DNA from 2 places in the Mycobacterium sp. DL genome. Region 2 is predicted to be linked to the other one. Evidence: riboswitches for the same ligand, from Rfam matches in the RefSeq annotation. Region 2 holds a riboswitch; the other holds the start of a gene.
What was found. A riboswitch is a leader RNA that binds a small molecule or an ion and turns the genes downstream of it on or off. The one in region 2 is predicted to bind cobalamin.
Positions count from the first base shown of each region.

Region 1 (21,393 bases), 3.1 Mb from region 2:
GCGGCCGTTCTCGGCTTGTGGGCGGGAGTCCAGATCTTCGGGATCTAGGTCCTGCGCTGCCGGGCGATCTCGGCGAGCACGACGCCGGCCGCGACCGACGCATTGAGCGACTCGGTGGGACCGGCCATCGGGATGGACACGATGGCATCGCAGTTCTCCCGCACCAGCCGCGACAATCCCTTGCCCTCCGACCCGACCACGACCACGATCGGTCCGTCGCCGGCGATCTCGTCGATCGCGGTGTCCCCGTCGGCATCGAGGCCGACAACCTGCAGACCTGAATCCGCCCACTGCTTGAGCGTACGATTCAGATTCGTCGCCCGCGCCACGGGCAACCGCGCCGCCGCCCCGGCGCTGGTGCGCCACGCCACCGCGGTCACCGACGCCGATCTGCGCTGCGGGATCAGCACGCCGTGTCCGCCGAACGCCGCGACCGACCGGACGATGGCCCCCAGGTTGCGCGGGTCGGAGATGTTGTCCAGCGCCACCAGAAGCGGCGGGGCCGCTTCACGTTTCGCCTCGGCGAGCAGGTCGTCAGGATGGGCATAGTTGTAGGGCGGCACCTGCAGGGCCAGGCCCTGGTGCATGCCGTTGGCCGCGATCCGATCCAGGTCGTGGCGAGGCACCTCGAGTATCGAGATCCCCTTGTCGGCCGCGATCTGCACAGCTTCGGTGAGCCGTTCATCGGAGTCGGTTCCCAGCGCCACGTACAGCGCGGTCGCCGGCGCTCCGGCGCGCAGGCACTCCAGAACCGGGTTCCGGCCGAGGACGATCTCGGTCTCATCGGTCTTCTTGTGCCTGCCCTGCTGCTTGCGGGCGGCCTGAGCGGCGCGCTTGCCCGCCGGGTGGTGGGGCCGCTGACTCGCCGGCGGTGTCGCGCCCTTGCCTTCCAGCCCACGACGCCGGACGCCGCCCGACCCGACCGTCGGCCCCTTCTTGGTACCGGACTTGCGCACCGCGCCTCGCCGCTGGGAATTGCCCGCCATTACTTGTCCGTCCCGTCCGACAGTGACCACTGCGGGCCGTCAGAGGTGTCGGTGACCTCGATGCCCGCCTCCTTGAGCCGGTCGCGGATCGCGTCGGCTTCCGCCCAGTCGCGGCTTGCCCTGGCCTCGGCACGCCTGCGTACCTCAGCCTGCACCAACACGTCGACCGCCGCCAGCGCTGCCGACGTCTCGTCGCGCGACTCCCAGCGTTCGTCGAGCGGATCGGCACCGAGGATCCCCATCATCGCCCTGATCGACATCGCCTGGGTCAACGCTGTCTCGTGGTCTCCGGCATCCAGAGCCCGATTGCCTTCAGCACGTGCGGCATGTACCTCGGCGAGCGCGGCGGGCACCGCAAGGTCGTCGTCCAGCGCCGCGCCGAACTTCGCCGTCCACTCCCCCGGTGCCACCGCCCCGACGCGGCTGCGCACCCGGTGCAGGAAATCCTCGATCCCGGCGTATGCCTTCGCCGCGTCCTGCAGGGCGTTCTCGGAGAACTCCAGCATCGACCGGTAATGCGCGCTGCCCAGGTAGTAACGCAGCTCTGCTGCGCGAACCCGTTGCAGCACAGCAGGTATCGCCAGGACATTGCCCAATGACTTGCTCATCTTCTCGCCACCCATGGTGACCCAGCCGTTGTGCAGCCAGAACCGCGCGAACCCGTCACCGGCAGCTTCGGCCTGCGCGATCTCGTTCTCGTGGTGCGGGAAGACCAGGTCCATCCCCCCAGCGTGGATGTCGAACTCTGCGCCGAGGTACGCCTCGCACATCGCGACGCATTCGGTATGCCAGCCCGGCCGACCGCGACCCCATGGCGTCGGCCACGACGGCTCGCCCGGTTTCGCGCCCTTCCACAGAGTGAAGTCGCGCTGATCCCGCTTGCCGGTCGCGACACCCTCACCCTGGTGGACGTCGTCGGGCCGGTGCCCGGAGAGCTTGCCGTAGTCGGGAAGTGTCGCGACGTCGAAGTACACATCGCCGTCCCCGGCATAGGCGTGTCCCCGATCGATCAGATTCGCGATCAGTTCCACCATCTGGGTGATGTGGCCGGTCGCCCTGGGCTCTGCCGACGGCGGGAGCACCCCCAGCGCGTCGTACGCAGCGGTGAACGCACGCTCGTAGGTCGCCGCCCATTCCCACCACGGCCGTCCCGCATCGGCGGCCTTGTGCAGGATCTTGTCGTCGATGTCGGTGACGTTGCGGATGAACGCGACGTCAAAACCCTTGGCGGTCAGCCAGCGGCGCAGTACGTCGAACGCCACGCCGCTGCGGACGTGGCCGATGTGAGGTAGGCCCTGCACCGTCGCACCGCACAGGTAGATCGAGACGTGGCCGGGCCGCAGTGGCGCAAAATCGCGCACACCGCCAGACAAGGTGTCATAGAGCCGCATCACTGATGCGGGGCGTTCGGTCACGACGGGCCAGCTTACCGGCCAGATCAGGCCTGTTCGTCATCGCCGACCACATCGGCTGTCAGGAGTGCGGTGGCGATCGCCGCCAGGCCCTCGCCACGGCCGGTCAGGCCGAGGCCGTCGGTGGTGGTCGCGGACACCGACACGGGAGCGTCCAGGAGATCGGAGAGCAGCTGTTGCGCCTCGGCGCGTCGCGGACCGATCTTCGGGCGGTTGCCGATGACCTGTACCGCGGCGTTGCCCACCCGCATGCCTGCACCGGTCACCAGTGAGTGCACATGCCGGAGCATGTCCACTCCACTGACCCCGCGCCACTCGGGACGGTCGGTCCCGAAGACCTCCCCGATGTCGCCCAGGCCTGCTGCGGACAACAGTGCGTCACACAGGGCGTGGGCGGCAACGTCGCCGTCGGAGTGGCCGGCGCAACCGTCGGCGTCTTCGAACAGCAAGCCCAACAGCCAGCACGGACGCTCGGCTTCGATGGGGTGTACGTCGGTGCCGAGCCCGATTCTCGGGATCGACATCATTGCCTTCAGGAGGCGGTGGCGAGTGCCTCGTCGAGAATGGTCGCAGCCTTCTCGTCTTCGACGTTCTCGGCGAGCGCGAGCTCGCCCACCAGGATCTGCCGGGCCTTGGCCAGCATCCGCTTCTCGCCGGCCGACAGCCCACGCTCCTGGTCACGACGCCAGAGATCACGGACAACCTCGGCAACCTTGTTCACGTCGCCGGAAGCAAGCTTCTCGAGATTGGCCTTGTACCGGCGTGACCAGTTGGTCGGCTCTTCGGTGTGCGGAGCGCGCAGCACCTGGAAGACCTTGTCGAGGCCCTCCTGTCCGACGACATCGCGCACACCCACGTACTCGGCATTGTCAGCGGGTACCCGAACGGTGAGATCTCCCTGGGCGACCTTCAGGACGAGGTATTCCCTCTGCTCGCCCTTGATGGTCCGGGTTTCGATCGCCTCGATCAACGCAGCACCGTGGTGTGGATAGACGACGGTGTCTCCGACCTTAAAAATCATCAGTTTCGAGCCCCTTTCACCCCTCGATGTTAACACGGGCCGCCAAGGGGTGCGGATCAACTATGCAGGTCAGGGGCACAGAAGGTGCGGACCAGGGGTTGACATGCCACCGAATCCATGCAAGACCGGGGGTGTTTCGCGCCGGCGTCGCGGTAGCTGTCACGCAGTCGCCGACGTCCGGAACCGGCTGTCCGCGAGACGGTTCGCCCCTGCGCTACCGCGCGCACCGGTCACCTACTACTCTGCATAGTCGAACCCTAGTGACCGGCACGCATGTCGCCCCGTCGGCCGAGCAGGAGGCCCCAGTGAACCCCTTCGAACGGCGCACGCGTGCACACGGCAGGTCGGTCCCCGCTCTGGCGGCGTGCGGCGTGGCCGCGACCTTCCTGCTGAGCGCCTGCAGCGCCGGCCAGGTCGCCCAGACCGCCACCCAGGAACCCGCGATCAACGGCGTGAGCGCCCTGCTCGGCCCGATCGCACTGCGCAACATCCACCTGTACGCGGTCCAGACCACCGACTACGTCCAAGAGGGTCAGGATGTGGAGTTGGTCTTCGTCGCCGCCAATGCCTCGCCCGATGTTGCCGACGAACTCGTCTCGATCACCTCCGATGTCGGCACCGTGACGTTGTCCGGTGATACCGCTGTTCCGGTCAGCGGCTCGCTCAAGGTCGGGAAACCCGATGGCGAGCTCGCGGCGCTGGAGAACGTCGAGCCGGTGGACACCGCCCAGGCCACCGTGGCGCTGTCCGAGCCCATCACCAACGGACTGACGTACGACTTCACGTTCACCTTCGAGAAGGCCGGTGAGACGACGGTCGGCGTGCCGATCTCCGCGGGCGAGGCACCGCGTCGTGACCATCCGGTCGAATCCGGCCATTCCGGCGGGTCCTCGGGCGGCGGCCACTGAGGCCAACCCGCAGCGTCGACGCCCGACACGGCGCCGATCGCTGAGGTTCTGTCGGCCCCGGCGGTTACGGTCACCGCGTGACCCGGGCAAGTTCGAAAACGCGTTCGCAGTACCGCTGTTCGGAGTGCCACCACGTCACCGCGAAGTGGGTCGGCCGCTGCCCCGACTGTGGCACCTGGGGCACCGTCGACGAGGTCACTCTGACGGCGGGCACCGCGTCGGCGACCAGGCGGGCGGTCACACCCACCTCGCCCGCGGTGCCGATCAGCTCGATCGATCCCGGAGCCACCCGCCACTTCCACACCGGCGTGAGCGAATTGGACCGCGTTCTCGGTGGTGGCCTGGTGCCCGGATCGGTCACGCTCCTGGCAGGCGACCCGGGGGTCGGCAAGTCCACGCTGCTGCTCGAGGTCGCCCACCGATGGGCGCAGACGGGTCGGCGGGCGCTGTATCTGTCCGGGGAGGAGTCGGCGGGCCAGATCCGATTGCGGGCCGAGCGCACCGGTTGCTCGCACGACGAGGTCTACCTGGCCGCCGAGTCGGACCTGCAGACTGCTCTCGGCCACATCGAGGCCGTGCAGCCTTCACTTGTCGTCGTGGACTCCGTGCAGACGATGTCCACCGCCGAGGTCGACGGCGTCACCGGTGGGGTCACCCAGGTCCGGGCGGTGACCACCGCGCTGACGATGACGGCGAAGACCTCAGGCGTGGCGATACTGCTCGTCGGACACGTCACCAAGGACGGTGCCATCGCCGGGCCCCGCTCGCTGGAACACCTCGTCGACGTCGTGCTGCATTTCGAGGGTGATCGCTCCTCGGCACTGCGCATGGTGCGCGGTGTCAAGAACCGCTTCGGCGCCGCCGACGAGGTGGGTTGTTTTCTGTTGCACGACAACGGAATCGAGTGTGTATCCGATCCCTCCGGCCTGTTCCTCGACCAACGACCCAAGGCGGTGTCGGGCACCGCCGTGACGGTGACGCTCGACGGCAAGCGCCCGATGATCGGCGAGGTGCAGGCGCTGATCGGCTCACCGGCCAGCGGTAGCCCACGACGCGCGGTCAGCGGCATCGACTCCTCACGCGCCGCGATGATCACCGCGGTGCTGGAGAAACGGGCCAGGCTCCCGGTCGGAGCCAACGACATCTATCTGTCCACGGTGGGTGGCATGCGGTTGACCGACTCGTCGTCGGACCTCGCTGTGGCGCTGGCGATCGCGTCCGCCTTCACCGACCTGGCGATGCCGACGACAGCGGTGGCGATCGGTGAGGTCGGGCTGGCCGGGGACCTGCGGCGGGTGACCGGCATGGACCGCCGGCTGGCCGAAGCCGCCCGCCTCGGGTTCACCGTCGCGGTGGTGCCCGCCGGGGTGACCACCGCGCCGCCCGGGCTGCGGGTGGTTTCCGCCGACGACATCACCTCGGCGTTGCAGGCTCTGCGCCGGATCAGCCAGAATGGCGCGAACTGACATATGTCGGGGCAGATCGACGATCGATTCGTGGGGAACACATGGCCGTGAAGTCGACCGGACGGACGGGTCGAACGGTGGTGCAACTGGCCCGGCCGACGCTGCGGGAGACCATCGCCAGGCTGGCGCCCGGAACCGCACTGCGCGACGGCCTGGAGCGGATCCTGCGCGGCAGAACCGGCGCCTTGATAGTCATCGGTTACGACGACAGCGTCGAGACCATCTGCGACGGCGGGTTCTCGCTGGACGTCCGCTACGCGCCCACCCGGCTGCGCGAGCTGTCGAAGATGGACGGTGCGGTGGTGCTCTCCAGCGACGGGAGCCGGATCCTGCGGGCCAACGTCCAGCTGGTGCCCGACCCGTCCATCCCCACCGAGGAGTCCGGAACCAGGCACCGCTCCGCGGAGCGCACGGCGATCCAGACCGGATATCCGGTGATCTCGGTCAGCCACTCGATGAGCATCGTCACCGTCTACGTGGCCGGCGAGCGCCACGTGGTGCCCGAGTCGGCGACGATCCTGTCCCGCGCCAACCAGACCATCGACACCCTGGAGCGCTACAAGACCCGCCTCGAAGAGGTCGGCAGGCAACTCTCGACCGCCGAGATCGAGGACTTCGTGACGCTGCGCGACGTGATGACGGTGGTCCAGCGCCTGGAGATGGTGCGACGGATCAGCCTGGAGCTCGACTCCGACGTCGTCGAGTTGGGCACCGACGGGCGGCAGCTCAAACTGCAGCTCGACGAGCTGGTCGGTGACAACGACACCGACCGCGAGCTGATCGTGCGTGACTACCACGCCAATCCCGAGCCGCCGACGGCCGCTCAGGTCAGCGCGACCCTCGACGAACTCGACGGATTGTCCGACGGGGAGCTGCTCGACTTCACCACGCTGGCAAGGGTGTTCGGTTATCCGTCGACCGCCGAGGCCCAGGATTCGGCGATGGCGTCGCGCGGTTATCGCGCCATGGCGGGCATCCCGAGACTGCAGTTCGCGCACGTGGATCTGCTCGTGCGCTCCTTCGGCTCACTTCAGGGGCTGCTCGCGGCCAGCGCCAGCGATCTGCAGTCGGTGGAGGGCATCGGCTCGATGTGGGCGCGCCACATTCGAGAGGGTCTCTCTCAGCTCGCCGAGTCCACGATCGCCGACCGGCTGGCGTAGGGCTTCCGGTCAGCCGACCGGACCGGGAGTTCCCAGGTGCGGGGCCCCCTCGACCGGTACCTGACCCGGCTGGAGAGCCGAATCCGCGAGGGTGAACGGCACCGTCGCAGAGCGCAGGTTGCCCAGCTGGACTACCAGGTTGTAGGTGCCCGCCCCGATGGGCTGGCGCGGCAGCGGACAGTTGGGAGCCGAGCTCATCCCGGTCCAGGTCACCTCAGTCGTGACCTGCTCACCGGGCTGGAAGGTCTTGATCAACGTCTCGTTGGACGGCGCGCAGTCCAGGTTCGACCACAGCCGCTGGTTGTCCAGTGAGTACACATACGCGGCGAGGACGGCCGCGCCGACGTCGCGCTGGCAGGCGACCAGGCCGATGTTGGTGACGACCATCGTGAACTTCGGCTGATCGCCGACGACGTACTGCGGCACGTTGGTGATGCCCTTGACCGCCAGCGTGGAGTCCGGGCAGTCGTCCCCCTCCTGCAGGATCGGGGGCGGCACGACGGCAGCGGTCGGCGTCGGAGTCGGCGGCGGAGCATCCTGGGCCGGCGGCTGGACAGGCGATTTGACCTCGGGGTTCTCCCCCGGCAGCGGCGTGGGCGCGGCTGCTTCCTGGGCGGACGACTCGTTCGCGGTCGGCTGCTCGGAGCTGGTGCTGTTCATCACGACAACTGCGACGATCGCGGCGATCACCCCGATGACGAGCACACCGAGGCCGAGCGCCAGCGCCCTGCGTCGCCAGTAGATCTGGGTGGGCAGCGGGCCCTGCGGTTCTAGATCCAGCACATGTTCACGGTAAGGCCAGGTCACGCCGGGTCGTTCGAGGTTGCCCGGCGTGTCGCGCCTCAGCCTTCGCCGATCTCACCGATATGGTCGCGCAGCACCACCTGTCCGTCGGCCAGGTGGTAGGTCAGGCCGACGATGGCCAGGTCCCCCGAGCGCACCGCCTCGGCGATCGCCGTCGACCTGCTCAGCAGCTGTTTGCCGGTCTCGGTCACGTGCCTGGCCTCGAATTCGTCGATGCGGTTGAGGCCGTCGCGACGGCCCGACAGGATCGAGGGGATGACCCGCTCCACCACGTCGCGGACATAACCGCCAGGCACCTCACCGCTGTCGAGGGCAGCCAGGGTCGCGCCGACGGCGCCGCAGCTGTCGTGGCCCAGGACCGCGATCAGCGGGACCTTCAGGACGGTGACGGCGTACTCGATGGAGCCGAGCACCGAACTGTCGACCACGTGCCCGGCGGTGCGCACCACGAACATGTCGCCGAGGCCCTGGTCGAAGATGATCTCGGCGGCCACCCGGCTGTCGGCGCATCCGAAGACCACGGCGGTGGGTTTCTGGGCCGCTGCCAGGCTCGCCCGGTGCTCGATGCTCTGGCTGGGATGCTCGGCCTTACCGGCGACGAACCGCTCGTTACCCTCTCTGAGTGCTTTCCAAGCGGTCAACGGGCTTGTGTTGGGCATGGCCGTCATTCTGCCCGAGCGGGCCTCGATGATCGATTCGGGTGAACTGCTCGGCTGGTACGCCCATGCCCAGCGGGATCTGCCGTGGCGGCGTCCCGGGGTCTCCGCGTGGCAGATCCTGGTCAGTGAGTTCATGCTGCAGCAGACCCCGGTGGCACGGGTGGAACCGATCTGGCTGGACTGGATCGCCCGCTGGCCCACCCCGTCGGCGACTGCGGCCGCGAGCGCGGCCGACGTCCTGCGGGCATGGGGGAAGCTCGGCTATCCGCGGCGGGCCAAACGGTTGCACGAATGCGCGACGATGATCGCCGTCGAGCACGCGGATGTGGTTCCCGACGACGTCGACACCCTGCTCTCCCTGCCCGGCGTGGGAACCTACACAGCCCGCGCCGTCGCGTGTTTCGCTTACGGGCAACGGGTCCCGGTCGTCGACACGAACGTCCGGCGGGTGATCGCCCGGGCGGTGCACGGCCGCGAGGATGCGGGCTCGCCGTCGCCCCGCGACCTAGACGACGTCGCCAGGCTGCTCCCCGATGACGACACCGCACCGCAGTTCTCGGTCGCCGTGATGGAACTCGGTGCGACGGTGTGCACGGCCCGCGCACCGCGGTGCGGAGTGTGCCCGCTGAGTCACTGCACGTGGCGATCGCTGGGGTTCCCGGCGGGAACCGGCACCCCCCGCCGGACGCAACGGTATGCCGGCACCGATCGTCAGGTGCGTGGTCGGCTGCTCGATGTGTTGCGCGGCAATACTTTTCCCGTCAGCCGCGCCGAGCTCGATCTGGCGTGGACCACCGACACCGCCCAGCGGGACCGCGCGCTCGATTCACTGCTCGTCGACGGGTTGGTGGAGCAGACCGCAGACGGCCGGTTCGCGCTGGCCGGCGAGGCCGACTGACGGTCATGACGGTCATTGTGGACAGCACCCGCGGGTGTTAGCGGCTCCGGGTCACCGAGACGTGGGCAGCGCGCCGATCATGTTGCGCTCCAACATGTGTCAGGCAGTCGCGACGGCATCTGCCATGTCGACCCCGACGGAGTTGAACCGTCGCCGGTAGTCCGACGGCGTGACGCCGATGACCCGGCGGAAGTGGTGACGCAGCAGCGTCGCGGTGCCGAACCCTGACTGTTCGGCGATCCGGTCGACGTCCAGCGTCGTCTCCTCGAGCAACCGACGGGCGAACAGCACCCGCTGGTCGGTCACCCACTGCATCGGTGTCCGTCCCGTCTCCTCGACGAAGCGGCGCGCAAACGTCCGCGCCGACATGTGCGCACGCCGGGACAGCGTGGCCACCGTGTGCGGCTTCTCCAGGTTGGTCAGGATCCAGTCGAGGTGGGGCGCGAACCTCTCCGAACACCGCAACGGGATCGGCTGCTCGATGTACTGGCGCTGACCGCCGTCGCGTTGCGGCGGAACCACCATCCTTCGGGCGATCTTGTTGGTCACCTCGCTGCCCAGTTCGCGACGGACCAGGTGCAGACACGCGTCGATTCCCGCTGCCGTGCCCGCGCTGGTGATCAGGTTCCCGTCGTCGACGAACAACACGTTGCGGTCCACCTTCGCCGTCGGATACATCGCTGCGAGTGCATCGGCGTGCATCCAATGGGTGGTGCAGGGGCGTCCATCGAGTAGGCCGGCGGCGCCTGCGACGAACGCGCCCGAGCACACCGTGAGGATGATCGACCCGGACGCGGCGGCCCGACGGATGGCCTCGAGGGCCTCCTCGGAGTAGCTGCCGCCACCGATGGCGGGGATGGCGACCAGATCGGCGCCGATCAGGTCGTCGAGTCCGTGATCGGGGATGATCGTCGCCCCGACCGACGTCCGCAACGGTTTGCCCGGTTCGGGTCCACAGACCTTGAATTCGAAGTTGGGGACCCCGTCGGCGGACCGATCTATGCCGAATACCTCGCAGATGACGCCGAACTCGAAAACCGCAAGCCCGTCGAGCACCAGCGCGGACACACTCTTCAGTGACATGGCAGCATCTTATCGAAGAGTGTCGCTTCTGCCACTGTTGGCATGATGTTATCTGACCGCACTATTACTGCCATGAGTACCGCATTGATCGCCTTGATCCTTCTCTCGCCATTCGCTCTCGCGGCGCTGCTCGCCCGGACGGCTCACAGCTCGGGCTCGCTCCGACTGCACCTCGACCAGTTCCGGATCTCCGCCCCGATGAGCGGCCCGCTGTTCGAGGATCGTGGCTACTACCGTGCCCAACCCGACCCGGACGCCATCCGCACTCGCTTCGAGCAGCAGCCGTCGTGGCCGAGCTCAGGCGCCGCGGGTGACCGTCGATAGAAACGTCTCGACCGCCCCCCGATATTTCCCCGGCGCGTCGTCGTGGATCAGGTGCCCGGCGCCGGGCACCTGCAGATAGGTCGTCGCGGACCCGGTGTCGGCCATGGACTGCATCTGTCCCGGCGGAGTGACCGAGTTCCCGGCCTCCAGCAACAGGGTGGGCACCGACACCGACTGCCACTGGCTCCAGTAGTCGCGAGTCCCCCACTCAGCGGCGATCTCGATCCAGCGGGCCGGGTCGCCGTGCAGGCGCCAACCCGTGGCGGTGCGGTCGAAGGCCTCGAGGAAATACTGGCCTGCCACCGGACCGAATTCGTCGTACACCTGCTGCGCGGTGCTGAACTCCACGGGTAACGCATGCACCCACGGTTCCCACGGCCCGGTGGTCCGTCCCCGGAAGTCGGGAGCCATGTCCTCGACGACGACGGCGGCGACCATCTCCGGACACCGCGCAGCCAGACACCAGGAGTGCAGCGCCCCCATCGAATGCCCGACCAGGATGGCGGGCCTGCCGAGCGCCTCGACCGCGTCGCCGAGATCAGCGACGAAACGCTCGGTCGAGATGGGAAATCCGTCGTCCACCCCTCGGCCGCGGTGCCACGGCGCGTCGTAGGTGAAGACCTCGCCCCACCGGGCCAACCACGGCAGCTGACGCGACCAGGTGCTGCCCCGGCCCATCAGCCCGTGCACCAGCACCAGCGGCGGGCCGGACCCGCCGTGACCGGTCAGCAGAACGCCGGGATCGGAATCCATGGCCTCATCATGCCCAGAGCAGGCGGTAGCCTGATCACCGTGCCTAGCCAAAATCCCGTCGTGAAGATCAATGCGATCGAGGTTCCGCCCGACGCCGGTCCGGAACTGGAAAAGCGGTTCGCCCACCGCGCACACGCCGTCGACAACCAGCCCGGCTTCCTCGGCTTCCAATTGTTGCGGCCGGTCAAAGGCGAAAACCGCTACTTCGTGGTCACTCAGTGGGAATCCGACGAAGCGTTCCAGGCATGGGCGGCCGGGCCCGCCGCCGAAGCCCATGCCGGTCAGCGCGCAAATCCGGTCGCCACTGGCGCATCACTGTTGGAGTTCGAAGTTGTACTCGACGTTGCGGGGACCGACGCCTCGGCGTGAGGCAGACCGGGCTCGGCACCGAGCGACCACGCTGACGGTCGCGCTCGTCCTCGTCGCAGCCCTGGCCTGCGGATGTGCCACGTCGCGACCTGCGCCCACCGACGCCGCCCACGGCGTGCCCATCCAGATCAACACACCTCAGGGTCTGCGCGCCAAGCAGACCATGGACATGCTCAACAGCGACTGGCCGATCGGCGAGAACGGCGTGCGCACGCTGGCCGCTCCGCAGGCCGTCGAACATGTCGGCGTCACGCTGGACCGGATGTGGTGGGATCGGCCGTTCACCGTCACCAACGTCGACATCGGGGCCGGGCACGCCACGTTGGACGTGCTCACCTCCTACGACGTGCCCCAGACCATCGAGCTGCACACCGATGACACCACCGGGATGGTCGATCGCTTCCAGGTGTCACTCGTGCCGCCGGTGATCGATGACTGGAGCGACATCGACGCCGAGCTGACCAGGTCCGGCGCGCGGTACTCGTATCAGATCGCGAAGGTGACCGACGGCCGGTGCACCAAGGTGGCCGGCACCAACACCGACCTGTCGCTGCCTCTGGCGTCGATCTTCAAACTGTATGTGCTGCTCGCCGTCGCCGATGCGGTGAAAGCGGGCACGGTGCAGTGGTCCGACCCGCTGACGATCACCGAGGAAGCCAAGGCAGTCGGCTCACCGGAACTCGACGACCTGCCCCCCGGCTCCACGGTCACTGTCCGCGACGCCGCGCAGCAGATGATCTCGGCGAGCGACAACATGGCGACGGATCTGCTGATCGCCCGGCTGGGACCCGGCGCCATCGAGCGCGCGCTGGTTGCCGCCGGCCACCACGACCCCGCGAGCATGACGCCGTTCCCGACCATGCACGAACTGTTCTCGGTCGGCTGGGGTGAACCCGACCTTCGCGAGCAGTGGAAGCAGGCGTCGCCGCAGGGCCGCGCGCAACTGCTCCAGCAGACGAACTCCCGCCCCTACGAACCGGATCCGCACCGCACCCACACGCCGGCATCGGGCATCGGCGCCGAGTGGTACGGCAGCGCCGCCGACATCTGCCGCCTGCACGCCGCGCTCCAGACGGCGGCGGTGGGCGAGGCCGCGCCGGTCAGAGACATCCTGTCGGCGGTCCGCGGAATCGACCTCGACCAGCAGGAGTGGCCCTACGTCGGAGCCAAGGCGGGCAACCTGCCCGGCGATCTGACCTTCAGCTGGTACGCCGTCGACCGCGCCGGACAGCCCTGGGTGGTGAGCCTGCAGGCGAACTGGCCGGAGTACCGCAGCCAGACCGCGGCCGCGTGGCTGATGTCGATCGTCACCCAGGCGTTCACCCTGATCCCGAAGCCCTGATCCCGAAGCCCCGGGTCAGCCTCGCCCGGAGGTACACTCCGTCTGCTGCGGTGTACGGGAACCCGGTGTGAAACCGGGGCGGCCCTCGCCACTGTGAACGGGAAGTCAGTGTCCACCCATGCCACTGCTTGCGCCTCCGGCGCGAGTGGGAAGGCGGACACCGGCGTACCGGCCCACCTCAGGTGGTCCGGTGGACCCGTGAGCCAGGAGACCGACCGCGGCACCGATTGACAATGCCTACGAGGTGCTGGGCGGAAAGGTACACGTCAGAATCATGCATATTGCAGAGGGGTTCCTACCCCCGGTGCACGCGGTGGCCTGGACCATCGCGGCCGCGCCATTCGTCGTCTACGGGGCCAGGCAGGTCGTTGTCACCGTCAAGACCCATCCGTCCTCAGGCCCGCTGCTCGCCGCGGTCGGCGCGTTCTCGTTTGTCATGTCTGCGATCAAACTGCCCTCGGTAACCGGGTCGAGTTCGCACCCCACAGGGACCGGACTCGGGACCGCCATTTTCAAACCGCCGGTGATGGCCTTTCTGGGGACGATCGTCCTGCTGTTCCAGGCGCTGTTACTCGCACACGGCGGCATCACCACGCTCGGCGCGAACGCGTTCTCGATGGCGATCGCAGGGCCCTGGGCCGGCTTCGCGGTGTTCTTCTTTCTCCGCAGGGTCGGGGTCGGGGTGCTGCCCGCGGTGTTCGCGCTGGCCTTCGTCGCCGACCTCGTGACCTACATCGTCACGAGTATCCAACTGGCACTGGCATTTCCGTCCTCGGTGGGCGGCTTCTGGGAGAGCCTCGCCGAGTTCATGGGCGTCTTCGCGATCACCCAGGTCCCGTTGGCGATCGTCGAGGGACTCATCACCGTCGTCGTCGTCCGCGTGCTGATGCAGGTCGCCTCGTCGGAGCTTCTGAGCCTGGGCTTCCTCAAGAACAAGGAAATGCCGGCCGGCGACGAGCACCGCATCGGCGATCGTGAGGGGGTCTGACATGAGCACCCGAGATGACAAACCACGCTCGGAAGGGCGCACCACGGTCCTGCTGGCGATCTCACTTCTGGTCCTCGCCGTCGCGATCACCGTCGGATCGCTGTTCTACGGTTACGCCGCCGACGCCGACGCCGAGTTCGGCGGCGCCGACGGGCAGGCAGAAGAGGTGATCACCGAAATCAACGAGGACTACGAGCCGTGGTTCTCCCCGCTAGTCGGCGAGCTACCGGGCGAGGTCGAGTCCGGCCTGTTCGCGCTCCAGGCCGGACTCGGTGGCATCATCCTCGGCGGCGGGATCGGGTGGTATGCAGGCCGCAACCGTGGACGTAAGGAGTCGATCCCCCCGATCGCGGCCCCTGCACCGTCGGCCCGAGCCGCCGAGGGGGAACGCGGCGGCGACTGAGCCGCACCCGTGAACCCCCTCGAAATCAGCGCGGCCCACAACCGGTGGTCGACCGACCCTGCCGTGGAGAAGGTCTGCCTCTACGGAGGGCTGCTCCTGTGTGCGATGGTGCTGCCACCGCGCACCGGGGCGCCCCTCGTGCTTCTCGCAACGGTGGTGGCGACGCTCGCCTACGCCCGGGTGTCGGCGCGCCTGTTCCTGCTCGCGCTGCTGGGCCCGGTCCTGTTCATCGCGCTGGGATCGGTGCCGATCGCGGTGAGCCTGCACGGCGGGCCGCATCTGGAGCCCGGCGGTGTGGACCTCGCCGTCGACACCGTGCTGCGGGCGATCGCCGCGTCGGCCGCGACCATCGGCCTGGCGGTGACGACACTGATGGCAGACCTGCTCGACCTGGCTCGCCGGGCGGGTGTGCCCGCCTCGCTGTGCCATGTCGCCGACCTGACGTACCGACTCGTCGGCATCTTCGTGCAATCGGCCCGTGCATGCAGGGAGGCGGTCGGGCTGCGCCTCGGCATGAGGGACGCGCGGGGTGCCGTCGCCGTGATCGGCGCTCAATCCGCGCTGATCTTCGTTCGTGCCACCGACCGCGCCCGGGCCATGTCGGAAGCGATGTCGCTGCGCGCGGAACCCGGCATGACCGCAGTGCTCACCGACGACCGACGGGCGCGCCCGGCCCGGCTCGCCGGGACCGCTGCGCTGCTCGGCGTGATCTCGGTGACGGCGACTTTGACCTGGAGGACCTGGAGTGGTGCGTGACTGACGAACCCGAGGTCCTCGGATTGGAAGAGGTCGGGTTCGCGTTCCCGCGGGGGCCGAGGATCTTCGACAGTGTGGACCTGTCGCTGCGGCCGGGCCAGCGGATCGTGTTGCTGGGGGCCAACGGCTCCGGCAAGACGACGCTGCTTCGGATCCTCGTCGGTCTCACGAAGCCGACCACCGGCACGCTCCGGCTCGACGGGACGGCGCTCACCGGCTCCCGGGCAGACCGGACCCGCCTGCGCACCCGGGTGCAGATGGTGCTCCAGGAACCGGACGACCAGATCGTCGCCGCGACGGTGCGCGCGGACGTTTCGTTCGGGCCGACGAACCTCGGCCTACCCCGCACAGAGGTGGTGGCCCGGGTAGACGACGCGATGGCCGCACTGGACATCGTCGAGCTTGCGGACCGGACCCCCAACCACTTGTCCTTCGGTCAGCGCAAGCGGGTGTCGATCGCCGGTGCGGTGGCCATGCGCCCGCGCGTACTGCTCCTCGACGAGGCGACCGCGGGGCTCGACCCGCAGGCGGTCGAGGATCTGCTGGGCACACTCAGCGCGCTGTCGGAGGCGGGAACCGCGGTCGTGCTGGCCACCCACGACGTCGACGTCGCATGGGCCTGGTCGCACGAGACCGTCATCCTGGGCGGCCGGGGGGTGCGCCGCGGGCGCACTCATGACCTGCTCTGCGATGCCGAACTGCTCGCCGGTGCCCGCCTGACCGTTCCGTGGGGCGCGGCGGTGTCGCGCAGATTGAACCGGACGGTGCTACGACCCGACGAGGTGTGACCACCTGACATACCGAGGCCGCTGACATGCACAAAGGCGGCCACCCTCGCAGGTGACCGCCTCCGTGCTGTCGTAGGGGTTACTCAGCTGCTCCCGGCGTACCGGCCTGCAACGCCAGATCCGGCTCGACGCTCGCGGCAGCCTTGCTGTTGCCGACGAACGTGAACACCGCATCCTCGCCGGCACCTTCGCCGTCCCAGTTCTCGACGTCGACGGTGACCATCTGGCCGGGACCGATCTCCTCGAAGAGGATCTTCTCGGAGAGTTGGTCCTCGATCTCGCGCTGGATCGTCCGACGCAGCGGGCGGGCACCGAGCACCGGATCGAACCCACGCTTGGCCAGCAGCGACTTGGCCTTGTCGGTGAGCTCCATCGTCATGTCCTTGGCCTTGAGCTGCTTGGACACCCGGCCGATCATCAGGTCGACCATCTGCACGATCTGATCGGTCGTCAGCTGGTGGAACACGATGATGTCGTCGATACGGTTCAGGAACTCCGGGCGGAAATGTTTCTTCAGCTCGTCGTTGACCTTCTGCTTCATCCGCTCGTAGTTGTTCTCGCCACCACCCTGGGTGAACCCGAGGCCGACGGCCTTCGAGATATCGGATGTCCCCAGGTTCGAGGTGAAGATCAGCACGGTGTTCTTGAAGTCGACCGTGCGGCCCTGGCCGTCGGTCAGACGACCGTCCTCGAGAACCTGCAACAGGCTGTTGTAGATCTCCTGGTGGGCCTTCTCGATCTCGTCGAAGAGAACGACCGAGAACGGCTTGCGACGCACCTTCTCGGTGAGCTGACCGCCCTCCTCGTAGCCGACGTAGCCCGGAGGGGCACCGAACAGCCGCGACGCGGTGAAGCGGTCGTGGAACTCGCCCATGTCGATCTGGATGAGCGCGTCGTCGTCACCGAACAGGAAGTTGGCCAGCGCCTTGGACAGCTCGGTCTTACCGACGCCGGACGGGCCGGCGAAGATGAACGAACCCGACGGGCGCTTGGGATCCTTCAGCCCGGCGCGGGTACGCCGGATCGCCTTGGAGACGGCCTTGACGGCATCCTCCTGGCCGATGATCCGCTTGTGCAGCTCGTCCTCCATGCGCAGCAGCCGAGTGGTCTCCTCCTCGGTCAGCTTGAACACCGGGATGCCGGTCCAGTTGCCCAGCACCTCTGCGATCTGCTCGTCGTCGACTTCCGCGACCACGTCGAGATCACCTGAGCGCCACTGCTTCTCACGCTCCGCACGCTGAGCGACGAGGGTCTTCTCGCGGTCCCGCAGACTGGCGGCCTTCTCGAAGTCCTGCGCGTCGATCGCGGACTCCTTCTCCCGGCGCGCATCGGCGATCTTCTCGTCGAACTCACGCAGGTCCGGCGGCGCGGTCATCCGGCGGATCCGCATCCGGGCACCGGCCTCGTCGATCAGGTCGATCGCCTTGTCCGGCAGGAACCGGTCGTTGATGTAGCGGTCTGCCAGGGTGGCAGCCGCGACCATCGCGCCGTCGGTGATCGAGACCCGGTGATGGGCCTCGTAGCGATCGCGCAGACCCTTGAGGATCTCGATGGTGTGTTCCACCGTCGGCTCGCCGACCTGAACCGGCTGGAACCGCCGCTCGAGGGCGGCGTCCTTCTCGATGTACTTGCGGTACTCGTCGAGGGTGGTGGCACCGATGGTCTGCAGCTCGCCGCGGGCCAACTTCGGCTTCAGGATCGAGGCCGCGTCGATCGCGCCCTCGGCGGCACCCGCGCCGACGAGCGTGTGCAGCTCGTCGATGAACAGGATGATGTCGCCGCGGGTGTTGATCTCCTTGAGCACCTTCTTCAGGCGCTCCTCGAAGTCACCGCGATAGCGGCTGCCTGCGACCAGCGAACCGAGGTCCAGCGTGTAGAGCTGCTTGTCCTTCAGCGTCTCCGGCACCTCGCCGTGCACGATGGCCTGCGCCAGGCCCTCGACCACGGCGGTCTTGCCGACCCCGGGCTCGCCGATCAGCACCGGATTGTTCTTGGTGCGGCGGCTCAGGACCTGCATGACCCGCTCGATTTCCTTCTCGCGGCCGATGACGGGGTCGAGCTTGCCCTCCATCGCGGCGGCGGTCAGGTTGCGGCCGAACTGGTCGAGCACCAGCGACGTGGACGGGTTACCCGCCTCGCCGCCGCGCCCACCGGTTCCGGCTTCGGCGGTCTCCTTGCCCTGGTAGCCGCTCAGCAGCTGGATCACCTGCTGACGCACCCGCGTCAGCTCGGCGCCGAGCTTGACCAGCACCTGCGCGGCGACACCCTCACCCTCGCGGATCAGGCCGAGCAGGATGTGCTCGGTGCCGATGTAGTTGTGGCCGAGCTGCAGCGCCTCACGCAGGCTCAGCTCGAGGACCTTCTTGGCCCGCGGCGTGAAAGGAATGTGGCCGGACGGAGCCTGCTGCCCCTGGCCGATGATCTCCTCGACCTGGCTGCGCACCCCCTCCAGCGAGATGCCCAACGACTCGAGTGACTTGGCGGCTACGCCTTCACCCTCGTGGATGAGGCCCAGCAGGATGTGCTCGGTGCCGATGTAGTTGTGGTTGAGCATCCTGGCTTCTTCTTGCGCCAACACGACAACCCGACGTGCACGGTCGGTGAATCTTTCGAACATCCGTGGTTACCTGCTCTCCATCGCATAGGTAGGTGCCCGCACTCGGCGTTTGCGAACCAGTGCTATGCACCTGCCGTCCACTCTAATGGGCGGCAGCCCCGGGTGCCCCGCCTGGAGGTCCCACCCGACGAAGATCGGGAGCGACGAACCGACGCGTGCAGTGCCCGTACACCCGGTGCTGTCACATGCAACGCAGGGCGGAGGCGATTCGTTTCCGCTGTGCAGCCCCGAACGCTTCGCCATCAGCGAACGGTGGTTCCGCTCCGAAGTGTGCAGGCAATCGCCGACTAGGTTGCTGCGTGAAAGGCGTCGATGACGTCAGCGGGGATTCTGCCGCGCGTCGAGACGTTGTGACCGTTGCGGCGGGCCCAGTCCCTGATTGCCGCACTCTGTTCGCGATCGATCGCCGCGCGCCCCCTGCCGGTCCCGACCGAACGGCCTCGCCGCCTGCCACCGACACGGCGACCGGCGTCCACCCAGTTCTTCAGATCGCTGCGGAGTTTGGCTGCGTTCTTGGCCGAGAGGTCGATCTCATAGGTCACCCCGTCGAGACCGAATTCGACCGTCTCGTCGGCAGCACCTTCGCCATCAAAATCGTCTACCAACGTGACGGTGACCTTCTTGGCCATTTACCCCACAGCCCTTCTCTACGCGCTCAATTCCCGGGTTCGACACCCAAACCCCCCGATCCAATGTGCCACACGGCGGCTGTCCATTCAACAACGCAGGAATCGTGGCGCTTCAGTTGCCGTGGCGACGAACAATGGGAAACAAAACCGTCTCCCTAATCGACAGACCTGTCAACGCCATCAGGAGGCGATCGATCCCCATTCCGGTACCCGTTGTGGGCGGCATCGCATACTCGAGTGCAGCCAGGAAATCGTCGTCGAGCAGCATTGCCTCGTCATCACCGGCGGCCGCGGCCCGCGCCTGGGCCTCGAATCTTTCCCGCTGAATGACCGGATCGATCAACTCGGAATATCCGGTCGCGAGTTCGATGTGCCGGACATAAAGATCCCATTTCTCGGTGACGCCGTCGATGCTGCGATGCGAGCGTGTCAGCGGGGTGGTTTCGACCGGGAAGTCGCGCACGAACGTCGGCGCCCAGAGCTTGTCACCGACGGTGAATTCCCAAAGTTCCTCGACGAGTTTTCCGTGCCCATAACCGCGGTCGCGGGGAATCTCGACACCCAAGCCGTCGGCAATCTGCCAAAGCCTGTCCACCCCCGTCTGCGGAGTGACCTCTTCGCCGAGCGCATCCGACAATGACGGGTACATCTGAATGGTGTCCCATTCGCCGTCGAGATCGTAGACGGTGCCATCGGGCAGCGGTACCTGACGCGTTCCGATGGCCTCATCGGCGACCTCCTGAATTAGGTCACGGGTGATGGTCGCAGAATCGTCGTACGTGCCGTAGGCCTGATATGTCTCCAGCATCGAGAATTCCGGTGAATGGGTCGAATCCGCACCCTCGTTTCTGAACACCCGATTCAACTCGAAAACCCTGTCCAACCCGCCGACGACGCACCGCTTCAAAAACAATTCCGGTGCGATGCGCAGAAACAGATCGGCGTCGAGTGCATTGGAGTGCGTGACGAACGGGCGCGCGGCCGCACCGCCCGCCAGGGTCTGCAGGATCGGCGTCTCGACCTCGAGGAATCCGCGTCGCTCCAGCGCCGAGCGCACCGCGCGCACGACCGCCACCCGCTGCCGGGCGACGGTACGTGCCTCGGGCCGCACGATCAGATCGACGTAGCGCTGCCGGACCCGGGTCTCCTCGCTCATCTCCTTGTGAGCGACCGGCAACGGTCTCAGCGCCTTGGAGGCCATTTGCCAGGAGTCGGCAAGCACAGAGAGTTCACCACGACGGGAGCTGATCACGTCGCCGTGGACGAACACGATGTCGCCGAGGTCGACGTCGGCCTTCCAGGCATCCAGCGATTCCTGCCCGACCCGATCCAGGCTGATCATCACCTGCAGCTGCGCCCCGTCGCCCTCCTGCAGCGTCGCGAAGCAGAGCTTGCCGGAGTTGCGGGCGAAGATCACTCGACCGGCGACGCCGACCTGCTCACCCGTCTCGGTGTCGGCCGGCAGGTCAGGGTGAGCCTGGCGCACCTCGGCCAGGCTGTGGGTCCGTGCCACCTCGGCGGGATAGGGCTCACGCCCCTCGGCGAGCAGCCGCTCGCGCTTGGCCTGCCGGATCCGGAACTGCTCGGGAACATCGTCGTGGATCTCGTCACGGGGGTCGCCGGCATCTGGGCGGGAATCGGGGGGTGTCACGACGTGCCAGCTTAAATGAACAGATGGCTGTGCCGAACAAAGCGCTGATGAACCGGGCGGCGGTCCGCGCGCTCGCCGACCAGCCGCTCGACTGGAGCTTCAAGGGCGTCCCGACACAGTGGTGGGGCCGGACCCCGGCGCAGATCGTCGCGTCGGCACCCGAGCTGGTCACCGCCGGCGCTTTCGGGCCGGTGTGCGTCCTGCACGCAGACGCGCTGACCCACAACCTCGCCGTGATGGCGACCTGGTGCCGGGAGCGCGGGGTGCAGCTCGCCCCGCACGGCAAAACCCACATGTCGCCGCAGCTGGCGGCCCGCCAGATCGACGCGGGCGCCTGCGCGATCACCGTGGCCACCGTCGGCCAGGCCGCGGTGTA
Region 1 covers NZ_CP155796.1:4,113,566-4,134,958, reverse strand. Annotated here, with positions in the region: gene ABDC78_RS19750 (SLC13 family permease) at 1-48, shown strand, start outside; gene rlmB (23S rRNA (guanosine(2251)-2'-O)-methyltransferase RlmB) at 45-986, opposite strand; gene cysS (cysteine--tRNA ligase) at 986-2,401, opposite strand; gene ispF (2-C-methyl-D-erythritol 2,4-cyclodiphosphate synthase) at 2,425-2,925, opposite strand; gene ABDC78_RS19730 (CarD family transcriptional regulator) at 2,931-3,419, opposite strand; gene ABDC78_RS19725 (hypothetical protein) at 3,725-4,327, shown strand; gene radA (DNA repair protein RadA) at 4,405-5,793, shown strand; gene disA (DNA integrity scanning diadenylate cyclase DisA) at 5,871-6,953, shown strand; gene ABDC78_RS19710 (hypothetical protein) at 6,963-7,736, opposite strand; gene ABDC78_RS19705 (carbonic anhydrase) at 7,796-8,416, opposite strand; gene ABDC78_RS19700 (A/G-specific adenine glycosylase) at 8,415-9,314, shown strand; gene ABDC78_RS19695 (helix-turn-helix domain-containing protein) at 9,414-10,397, opposite strand; gene ABDC78_RS19690 (hypothetical protein) at 10,470-10,721, shown strand; gene ABDC78_RS19685 (alpha/beta hydrolase) at 10,695-11,474, opposite strand; gene mhuD (mycobilin-forming heme oxygenase MhuD) at 11,484-11,843, shown strand; gene ABDC78_RS19675 (serine hydrolase) at 11,818-13,185, shown strand; cobalamin riboswitch at 13,217-13,420, shown strand; gene ABDC78_RS19670 (energy-coupling factor ABC transporter permease) at 13,460-14,173, shown strand; gene ABDC78_RS19665 (energy-coupling factor ABC transporter substrate-binding protein) at 14,175-14,576, shown strand; gene ABDC78_RS19660 (CbiQ family ECF transporter T component) at 14,586-15,332, shown strand; gene ABDC78_RS19655 (ABC transporter ATP-binding protein) at 15,329-16,120, shown strand; gene clpC1 (ATP-dependent protease ATP-binding subunit ClpC) at 16,200-18,737, opposite strand; gene lsr2 (histone-like nucleoid-structuring protein Lsr2) at 19,025-19,366, opposite strand; gene lysS (lysine--tRNA ligase) at 19,479-20,969, opposite strand; gene ABDC78_RS19635 (alanine racemase) at 21,041-21,393, shown strand, end outside.
Region 1: it holds a riboswitch for cobalamin, as region 2 does, so the genes downstream of both, ABDC78_RS19670 (energy-coupling factor ABC transporter permease) here and ABDC78_RS04835 (ABC transporter substrate-binding protein) in region 2, are expected to answer to the same signal.

Region 2 (7,581 bases):
GCAATCTGCGGTGCTCGCGTCGGTCGAATGTTGCGCCCCGCTCGGAGGCGAAGAAGGCGTCACACAACTCTTCGAGGGATTCGGTGTCCCAGTCGGGCGACTCGCGTTTGTTGCCGCCGGTCGGCAGGTGACGGATCAGCCAGTGCAGGAGAGGACGGCAGCCGGGCCACGTATCCGTCTGGCCCGTAAAGAGGGGGTCCTGCGCCAGTCCATGATCGAGCCAGGCCCGCGCGTCGGCCAGGTCCATGTCGACAAACGTGGTGTCGGGGTCGGTGTTGTGCTCTGAGGCCACGCGGACCACGGTGTCGATCGAATCCGGGATGACGAAGGCATCTTTGACGACGGAGTACAGAGCGTGGTCGACATACGCGGCGCAGGTCAGTTCGTCGCCGGTGGCAAGCTTCGCGCCGATCAGTATTTCGTCGCCGTCACCGAGCACGTGGGTTTTCCGCACCGCCCGATACACGTCGACGTCCGCCAGATCTGCGATCCACGGTGGCATGACGTCCTGCCGGGCGGCGACCTCCCGGCGGCATCGCTGTTGTGCATCGCTGGCATCGAGGAGTTCGCCCAGTACGGCAAGCAGGGCGGTCGTCTCGCGGACGTGGACGCCGACCAAACTGTCCAGCAGGCGCGCGAGGTCGACCGTCTCCCGCTTCGGGCGCGACGGCAGCCACGCCAGCGGGTCGGGTTTGGTCGCTTCGATGAGCATGCTCACCATGCCGAGTAGCTCGAGCGGGGGGCCGGCCAACGCCCTACGCACCTCGTCGATCAACGGCGTTTCGTCAGGCGTCTCCGGCTCGCGCGCTCTGATCCGCTGTGCATCACGACGCGCCTGCTTGGCCTTTCGACGCTTGCGTGCCTCGTTCACGGAGCGGACGTTACCCGCGACGGCCGACAGGTCGGAGCGGTCGGGCAGCGTGTCAGACCGTCCCCATAGAGTGCGATCACACCTATCCACCTGGGGAGGAGACGGATATGGCATCCAAGCCCACGGCGCCGTCGCGCCGGATCGACATCGTGCCGGCGCGGCCGCGCCCGATGCTCCCGGTCGCGGTAGTCGTCACCCAACGCGGCGAAACCATGTTCCGGTACTCCGCGGCGGGGGCCGACGAGCAACACTGGAGCGGCACAGTCGGGGCCGAGTCCATCGACACCGCTTTACTCGACGTCATCAGCGGCATCCGGGCGGCATCCGACTCGGAACGGTTTCTGTTTCTGCTGCAGGTGCCGACGCGCAGCATGCTGTGGGCGCTGCGCGACGAGATCGCGCTGCTGATGCCCGGGGTCTGGATCGAACGGCCGAGGCTCTCCGACGAGAAGCTGGTACGGCAAGCCTTTGCGGGGCTGCGTGAATCCAGACAGGTTGCGGCGCAGGCAGAGCCGGTATGCGTTGCGACGGACGGCTCGGTGCGGGGCAAGTTCACCGGCTACGGGTGGCTCGCGTCGACGGGTGAGTACGGCCTGCAGGGATTTCGGCATTCGACGAAGTTGATCGGCCCGAAGGTGGTGTTGGTCGCGGAGTTGCGCGCGATCGGGGCGGCGGTGCAGAAACTGCGCGGGCGTAACATCACAGTCTTCAGTGACAGCAAGCTCGCGGTGGCGATGGTGAAGCGCTGGATGGCCGGTGAGGATGTGCTCCCGGAGGGATACTCGGCCTTCCGCACCAGCGGCAAGACGCCGGGACTCGTTCGGGCGCAGCGGATGATCCAGGAGGACCGCGCGCGGATCACACCGGTGTGGGTGAAGGGCCACCGAGGTGAGCCCCTCAATGAGGGCGCCGACGCCCTGGCGCGCCTTGCTTCGCGATATGCGTTGGGCGACAGCACCCTCGACGGCCCCGAGTATCACCGCCGCGCGCAGGGTCTCGCCGAGACATTCGCACGGGAGTTCAACAGCAAGCAGACGGCTTAGGACCGCCAGGCAGGATCACCGGCGTGGCGCGTCGAAACGGATGAAGGGGCGTCCGCGCTCGGAGCCGACCCGGCTCTGCACCCCGTAGACCTGTGCGATCAGCTGCTCGGTGAGAACCGTCGCGGGCGCACCGGCGGCCACCACCCGCCCCGCGTCCAGCACCACCAACTGGTCGCAGAACATCGCGGCCAGGTTCAGGTCGTGCAGCGCGACGATCGCAGTTACGTCGAGATGCCCTACCAGCGCCAGGATCTCGAGTTGGTGCGCGATGTCGAGATGGTTGGTCGGCTCGTCGAGCAGCAGTTCGGTGGGACGCTGCGCAAGAGCCCGCGCGATCTGGACACGTTGCCTCTCTCCGCCGGAGAGGCTGTGCCACAGTCGATCCCCCATGTCGGAGAGTCCTGTCGCTGCCAACGCATCGTGCACCGCGACGTCCGCGTCGGGGTCGGCGCCGAACACCCGCCGGTGCGGCAGTCGCCCCAGCCGGACCACCTCGGCGACGCGGATGTCCAACTCGGTGTCGGCATGCTGGCCGACCATCGCCACCGCCCGGGCCACCTCCTTGCGCCGGACGCTGCCCAGCAACGAGCCGTGCAACTCCACCCGTCCGAAGTCGGGATGATCGAGTCCGGCCAGCAGCCGTAGCAGCGATGACTTGCCAGATCCGTTGGGCCCCAACAGTCCGAGCACACAGCCCGGTTCGGGATGCACGGACACGCGGTCGAGCACCACCTTGCCCGACCGTGTCCAGGTCACATCGATCGCGCGAAGCGTCATGCTGCGACACCTCGACGGCGGAACAGGATCAGCGCGAACGCCGGCACACCGATGAGTGCGGTGACGACCCCGGTCGGCAGTTCCTGCGGTTGGAACACCGTCCGCGCCAGCGCGTCGACCCACACCATGAAGATCGCGCCCAGCAGCGCGACGGTCGGTAGCAACCTGGTGTGGCCGGGCCCGACGAGGAACCGCGCGGCGTGCGGCAGCACCAGGCCGACGAAGCCGATCGCACCCGCCGCGGCGACCACCGTCGCCGTCATCAGCGCGGTGAGCACCAGCAGCACCGCACGGGTGCGGTGCACCGACACCCCGAGCGTCGCCGCGGTGTCCTGCCCGAACGCGAACGCATCCATCGTCGACGCCATCAGCAGGCAGCACACCAGGCCGAAACCCACCACCGCTGCACACAACCACACATCGGTCCACGACGCGCCCGACAGCGACCCGAGCAGCCAGAACAGCACACCGCGGGTCTGCTCGGCGTTGGCCGACGACAGCACCACAAACGACGTCAGCGCCGAGAACAGTTGCGTGCCGGCTACTCCCGCGAGCACCACGCGGTCGGTGCCGCCGCCGGCGAAGTAGGCCAGGGTCAGCACCAGCGCGAAGGACACCACCGCGCCGACGAATGCGCCGCCGGACAGTGTCAGCGCGCCGCCCCCGACCCCGAGCACCGCGACGAGCACTGCCCCGGTCGACGCTCCCGAGGACACCCCGAGTACAAACGGATCCGCCAGCGGGTTGCGCAGCAGCGACTGCAGGATCGCACCGCAGAGCGCCAGTCCGGCGCCGCACAGCGCCGCCAGCAGAGCACGTGGAAGCCGCAGCTGCCAGACGATGCCGTCCTGCAGTCGTGATACTCCCGACGCGGGACCGCCGAGGTGGTGGACGACCACGGCGTAGACGTCGGGCACCGAGATCGACGCCGGCCCGATGGTGATCGCCACCGCCGCCGACAGGATCAGCAGCACCAGGCTGGCCGCCCACAGCGCAGGCAGCAGCCAGGGTCGGGTTCTCACTGCGGGGCCGAGAGCCCGAACTCGGTCAGCCCGTCGGCGACCTTCTCGACGCCGTCGACGGTGCGGATGGACGGGTTGAGATCGGCGCCGCTGACGACGATGTAACGCTTGTCGCGGACGGCGCTGAGCTGGCTGGTCACCGGATTCGATTCCAGGAAAGCGATTTTCGATCCGAGGGCGTCGCCCTCGATCGTGCGCCGGCTCAGGTCGGCCAGCACCAGCACGTCGGGATCGCGTTCGGCGACGGTCTCCCAGCTGACCTGCGGCCACTCGTCCTGCGTGTCGTCGAAGACGTTGCGCAGCCCGGTCTCTGCGGCGATGATTCCCGGCGATCCGCAGCAGCCGGCCATGTACGGGGTGCGAGTGTCGGAGAACCAGAACGCCGCGTCGACGTCGGTGACCACCGGTTGCACGGCATCCAGACGCTGTTGCAACGCGCCGACGAGCTGATCTCCACGGTCCGATACGTCGAAAATGGCTGCCAGTTCGTTGATTTCCTTGTAGATCAGGTCCATTGTGAGCGGGTCGGTGCGGGCGCCGTCCTCGCTGGAGCTGACCTTGCCCTCGCAGTCGCTGGGCGCCATATACGTCGGCACACCGAGCTGTTCGAACTGGCCGTTGTCGGCGACCCCACCCGGTCCGAGCGTGCCGACGAACGACGCGGTGACCAGGTCGGGATCCACGTCCAGCACGGTCTCGAATGAGGGCTTGTTCTCCGCCAGGCGGGGCACCGCCTCGTTGGCGGCCGCCAGGTTGTCCCGGACCGGGTCGGTCCACGTCGCGGTGCCGGCCATCCTGTCGGCCAACCCCAGGGACAGCAGGATCTCGGTGGAGCTTTGGTTCAGTGACACCACCCGCTGCGGCGGAGCCTCGACGATGGTGTCGCGGCCGCAGTTCTGCACCGTCAGTGGGTAATCGGCTGCAGTCGTGGTGGTTTCGGGTGCGGGCTCGGTGCTGCAGCCCACCATAACCATGACTGCGGCCAAAGCCACAAGTAAGCGGATCATCCTCGAACCTCCAGGCCCGCAGCCAGCTTCTCGATTGCGTCGATCTCGCGGATCCCCGGGTCCAGTTCCGAGCCGGTGAGCACCACATAGCGCTGCTGCTGCACCGCATCCATGTTTCGGGTGATCGGATTGGTTTCGAGGAACTCCTTTTTGGTGTCCAACGAATCACCCTCGATGCGCTTGCGGCTCAGGTCCGCCAGCACCAGCACGTCGGGGTTGCGGTCGGCCACCGCCTCCCAGCTGACCTCCGGCCAGTCCTGTTGCGAATCGGCGAATACGTTTGATGCGTCGACGATCTCGGCGTACATCCCGGGAGCCGAGCAGCAGCCCGCCATGTAGGGGGTTTTGACGCCGGAGAACCAGAACGCGACCGTCGGCTGCGGTCCGTCGACATTCTCGGGGATCACCTTGTCAAGGCGCTGCTGCAGTTCGGTGACCAGGTCGGCGCCGCGGTCCTGGACGTCGAAAATCTGCGCCAGATCGGTGATCTCCTGGAACAGCGTGTCGGTGCGCAGGGGTTCGGTGCGGGTGACGTCTTCACCGTTGACCTCGGCGCCGACGCATACCGACGGCGACTGGTAGGTCGGGATACCGAGATCGGCGAACCGGCTTCGCTCGGCGACGGCGGCGGGGGTGAAGGTGTGCGCGCTGGCCGAGGTGACGAGGTCGGGTTCGGCGTCGAGCACCACCTCCAGGGAGGGGTCGTTGTCGGCCAGTCGCGGCACGGTGTCATTGGCGGCCGCCAGGTTCGGTAGCACCGGGTCGAACCAGGTGGAGGTGCCGACCATGCGGTCAGCCAGGCCCAGCGACAGCAGGATCTCGGTGGAGGCCTGGTACAGCGACACGGCGCGCTGCGGTGGGCCGTCAAACGTCACCTCTACGCCGCAGTTGGTGAGGGTCAGCGGATAGCTGGTGCGGCCGGGATCAGCAGGGGCTGCCGCGCCCGCGACCGGCGGAATATCTTCGGCGCGTCCGCATCCGACGACGACAAAGACAAGAACCACCAACGTGGCGACGGAGCGCACAGCGCACTTCCTTCGGTGTCAGGCTCATTTCGCGGAGCCACTCGACATTTCGTGAGGAAGCCGGCGGTCGGACTCAGGCCCTGTGGAGGCCCATACCGTTGCGCGTCAGCCCTGGATTCACACCAGATTCCCGACTCCCTCGCCTGGCACTGTAGCAAGTGCTGCAATTGGCGGCCCTCGACGGGGACGTCGGCCGCTGCGTCTGTGAAGCGAGTCCGTTCGACGCCTCGTGGCCACATCGACCTCAGGGTCGTGAACTGGCATCGAGTCGCCGCGATCGACAGCCGTCACGTAGATCTCGGCCATAGGGCCCGCAAAGGATGACGCACACGCCCGGCGCTTTCTTCAACCTGGCACGGTAGGCAACTGCGGACCTGTCCCGCCTAGGTCAGTAGCGAACTGGCGGAAGCCACTGTGGCCAGGGAGCTTTCGCAGGCATTGGTACCTCTATAGCTGACGCACGGTAGCTCGTCTCATGCTGCCTCTGCACGCAGTAGATCGCACGCGGCGACGAAGCGCGACCACTCGGCCGTCGTGGGGCGGACCGCAGCGTCGGACACCGCGTCGTCGCTGACCACGAACCCGGGCGCCGTGGGCGCAAAGAGTTCCGCGAGTTTGACGACCTGCCCTGCCGGGCTGTCCTCGAAGCTCTCGTGTACCCGCTCGCCGATCCGCACCTCGGCGCTGTCTACGCCGGCGACCACGTCCAGTGCAGGTACCCGAAGATCGCCGCCACACCGCCCGACGTGTTCCTCGAAGCGGTCTTCCCAAATCTCCGCCTGCCAACCGTTCCACACCTCCGGAAGTGCTGCGAAGAATCCCATTGTATCGGCTGTCTGCCACGCCCCCAATGTCTTTCGGGGCACATCGATGTGGATGCCGCCCTCCGGGATCTTGCCGAGCATGATGCGGCCGACACCCCGACCGGGCAACCTGTTCAACAGCTCCGGTCCGTGCCACCCCTTGCTGAGGTGCCACCACAACGGCCAGAATCGCAGCTTCCCCTCGGCGTCGATCACTGAGACGAGGTGGCACATCTGATTCCGTTGCCGGGCAAGCTTCAGCGTCGGCTTCCTGTCCCACGGCGACTGACGCAGCTCTGCTCCGACATAGCCTGCCAGCTCAGCAGTTCCGTCGTATGCCCAGCAGATCTCGTAGCCCGACCAGACCGTGGCGAGCACCCTCATCAGCGCGCGGCGCGTGTTCATCTCCACCATCAATGATTCACCGAAGAACAGCACGCGGTGACGGTCCAGATCCACCACCGCGCCGCCGTCGGCCCACCCCGGGTCGCACCACGCATCCTTCTCGCATTGCCGAAGCGAGGCCGCGTACCGCAACGCGAGGCCGGGTCCGCCGATCAACGCGTCGAGCATGCGGCAGCCGCCCCAATGTGAGTAGTACAGCTGCCAATCCTGATCTTTGACGATGACGAAGTTCGCCCTGTTTCCCATGTCGCCCCGATCTGTGATGACGCGGATCGCGCGCCGATGTCAGTCGAGTGTCGGTCGCGGGTTCGACGAACGGACGCGTGAATGCAGCTGCACGGCGTCAACTGTGGATAACGCGCAGACTTGTGATGAATGAGCGTGGATACGCATCACCGACGCCATCGCGGGCATTCGTTTGTCGGCGGGGTCCACCAGACTCCGAAGTGATCGCTGTTGCGCGTAACCTGCACTTACCTGAGTTCGATCCGAAAGGAGGTGTCCGGTGTCCGACCTTGCGCACCTGCCTCCCGGTTTGCTCAGCCTCGAGCAATGGGATGCGCTCGAGCTCGACCCGACGCGACGGTGGGAACTCAGTGAGGGAACCCTGACCATGTCGCCGCGGCCG
Region 2 covers NZ_CP155796.1:997,962-1,005,542, reverse strand. Annotated here, with positions in the region: gene ABDC78_RS04860 (hypothetical protein) at 1-871, opposite strand, end outside; gene ABDC78_RS04855 (RNase H family protein) at 979-1,914, shown strand; gene ABDC78_RS04850 (ABC transporter ATP-binding protein) at 1,930-2,691, opposite strand; gene ABDC78_RS04845 (iron chelate uptake ABC transporter family permease subunit) at 2,688-3,713, opposite strand; gene ABDC78_RS04840 (ABC transporter substrate-binding protein) at 3,710-4,720, opposite strand; gene ABDC78_RS04835 (ABC transporter substrate-binding protein) at 4,717-5,745, opposite strand; cobalamin riboswitch at 5,786-5,926, opposite strand; gene ABDC78_RS04830 (hypothetical protein) at 6,219-7,199, opposite strand; gene ABDC78_RS04825 (Uma2 family endonuclease) at 7,459-7,581, shown strand, end outside.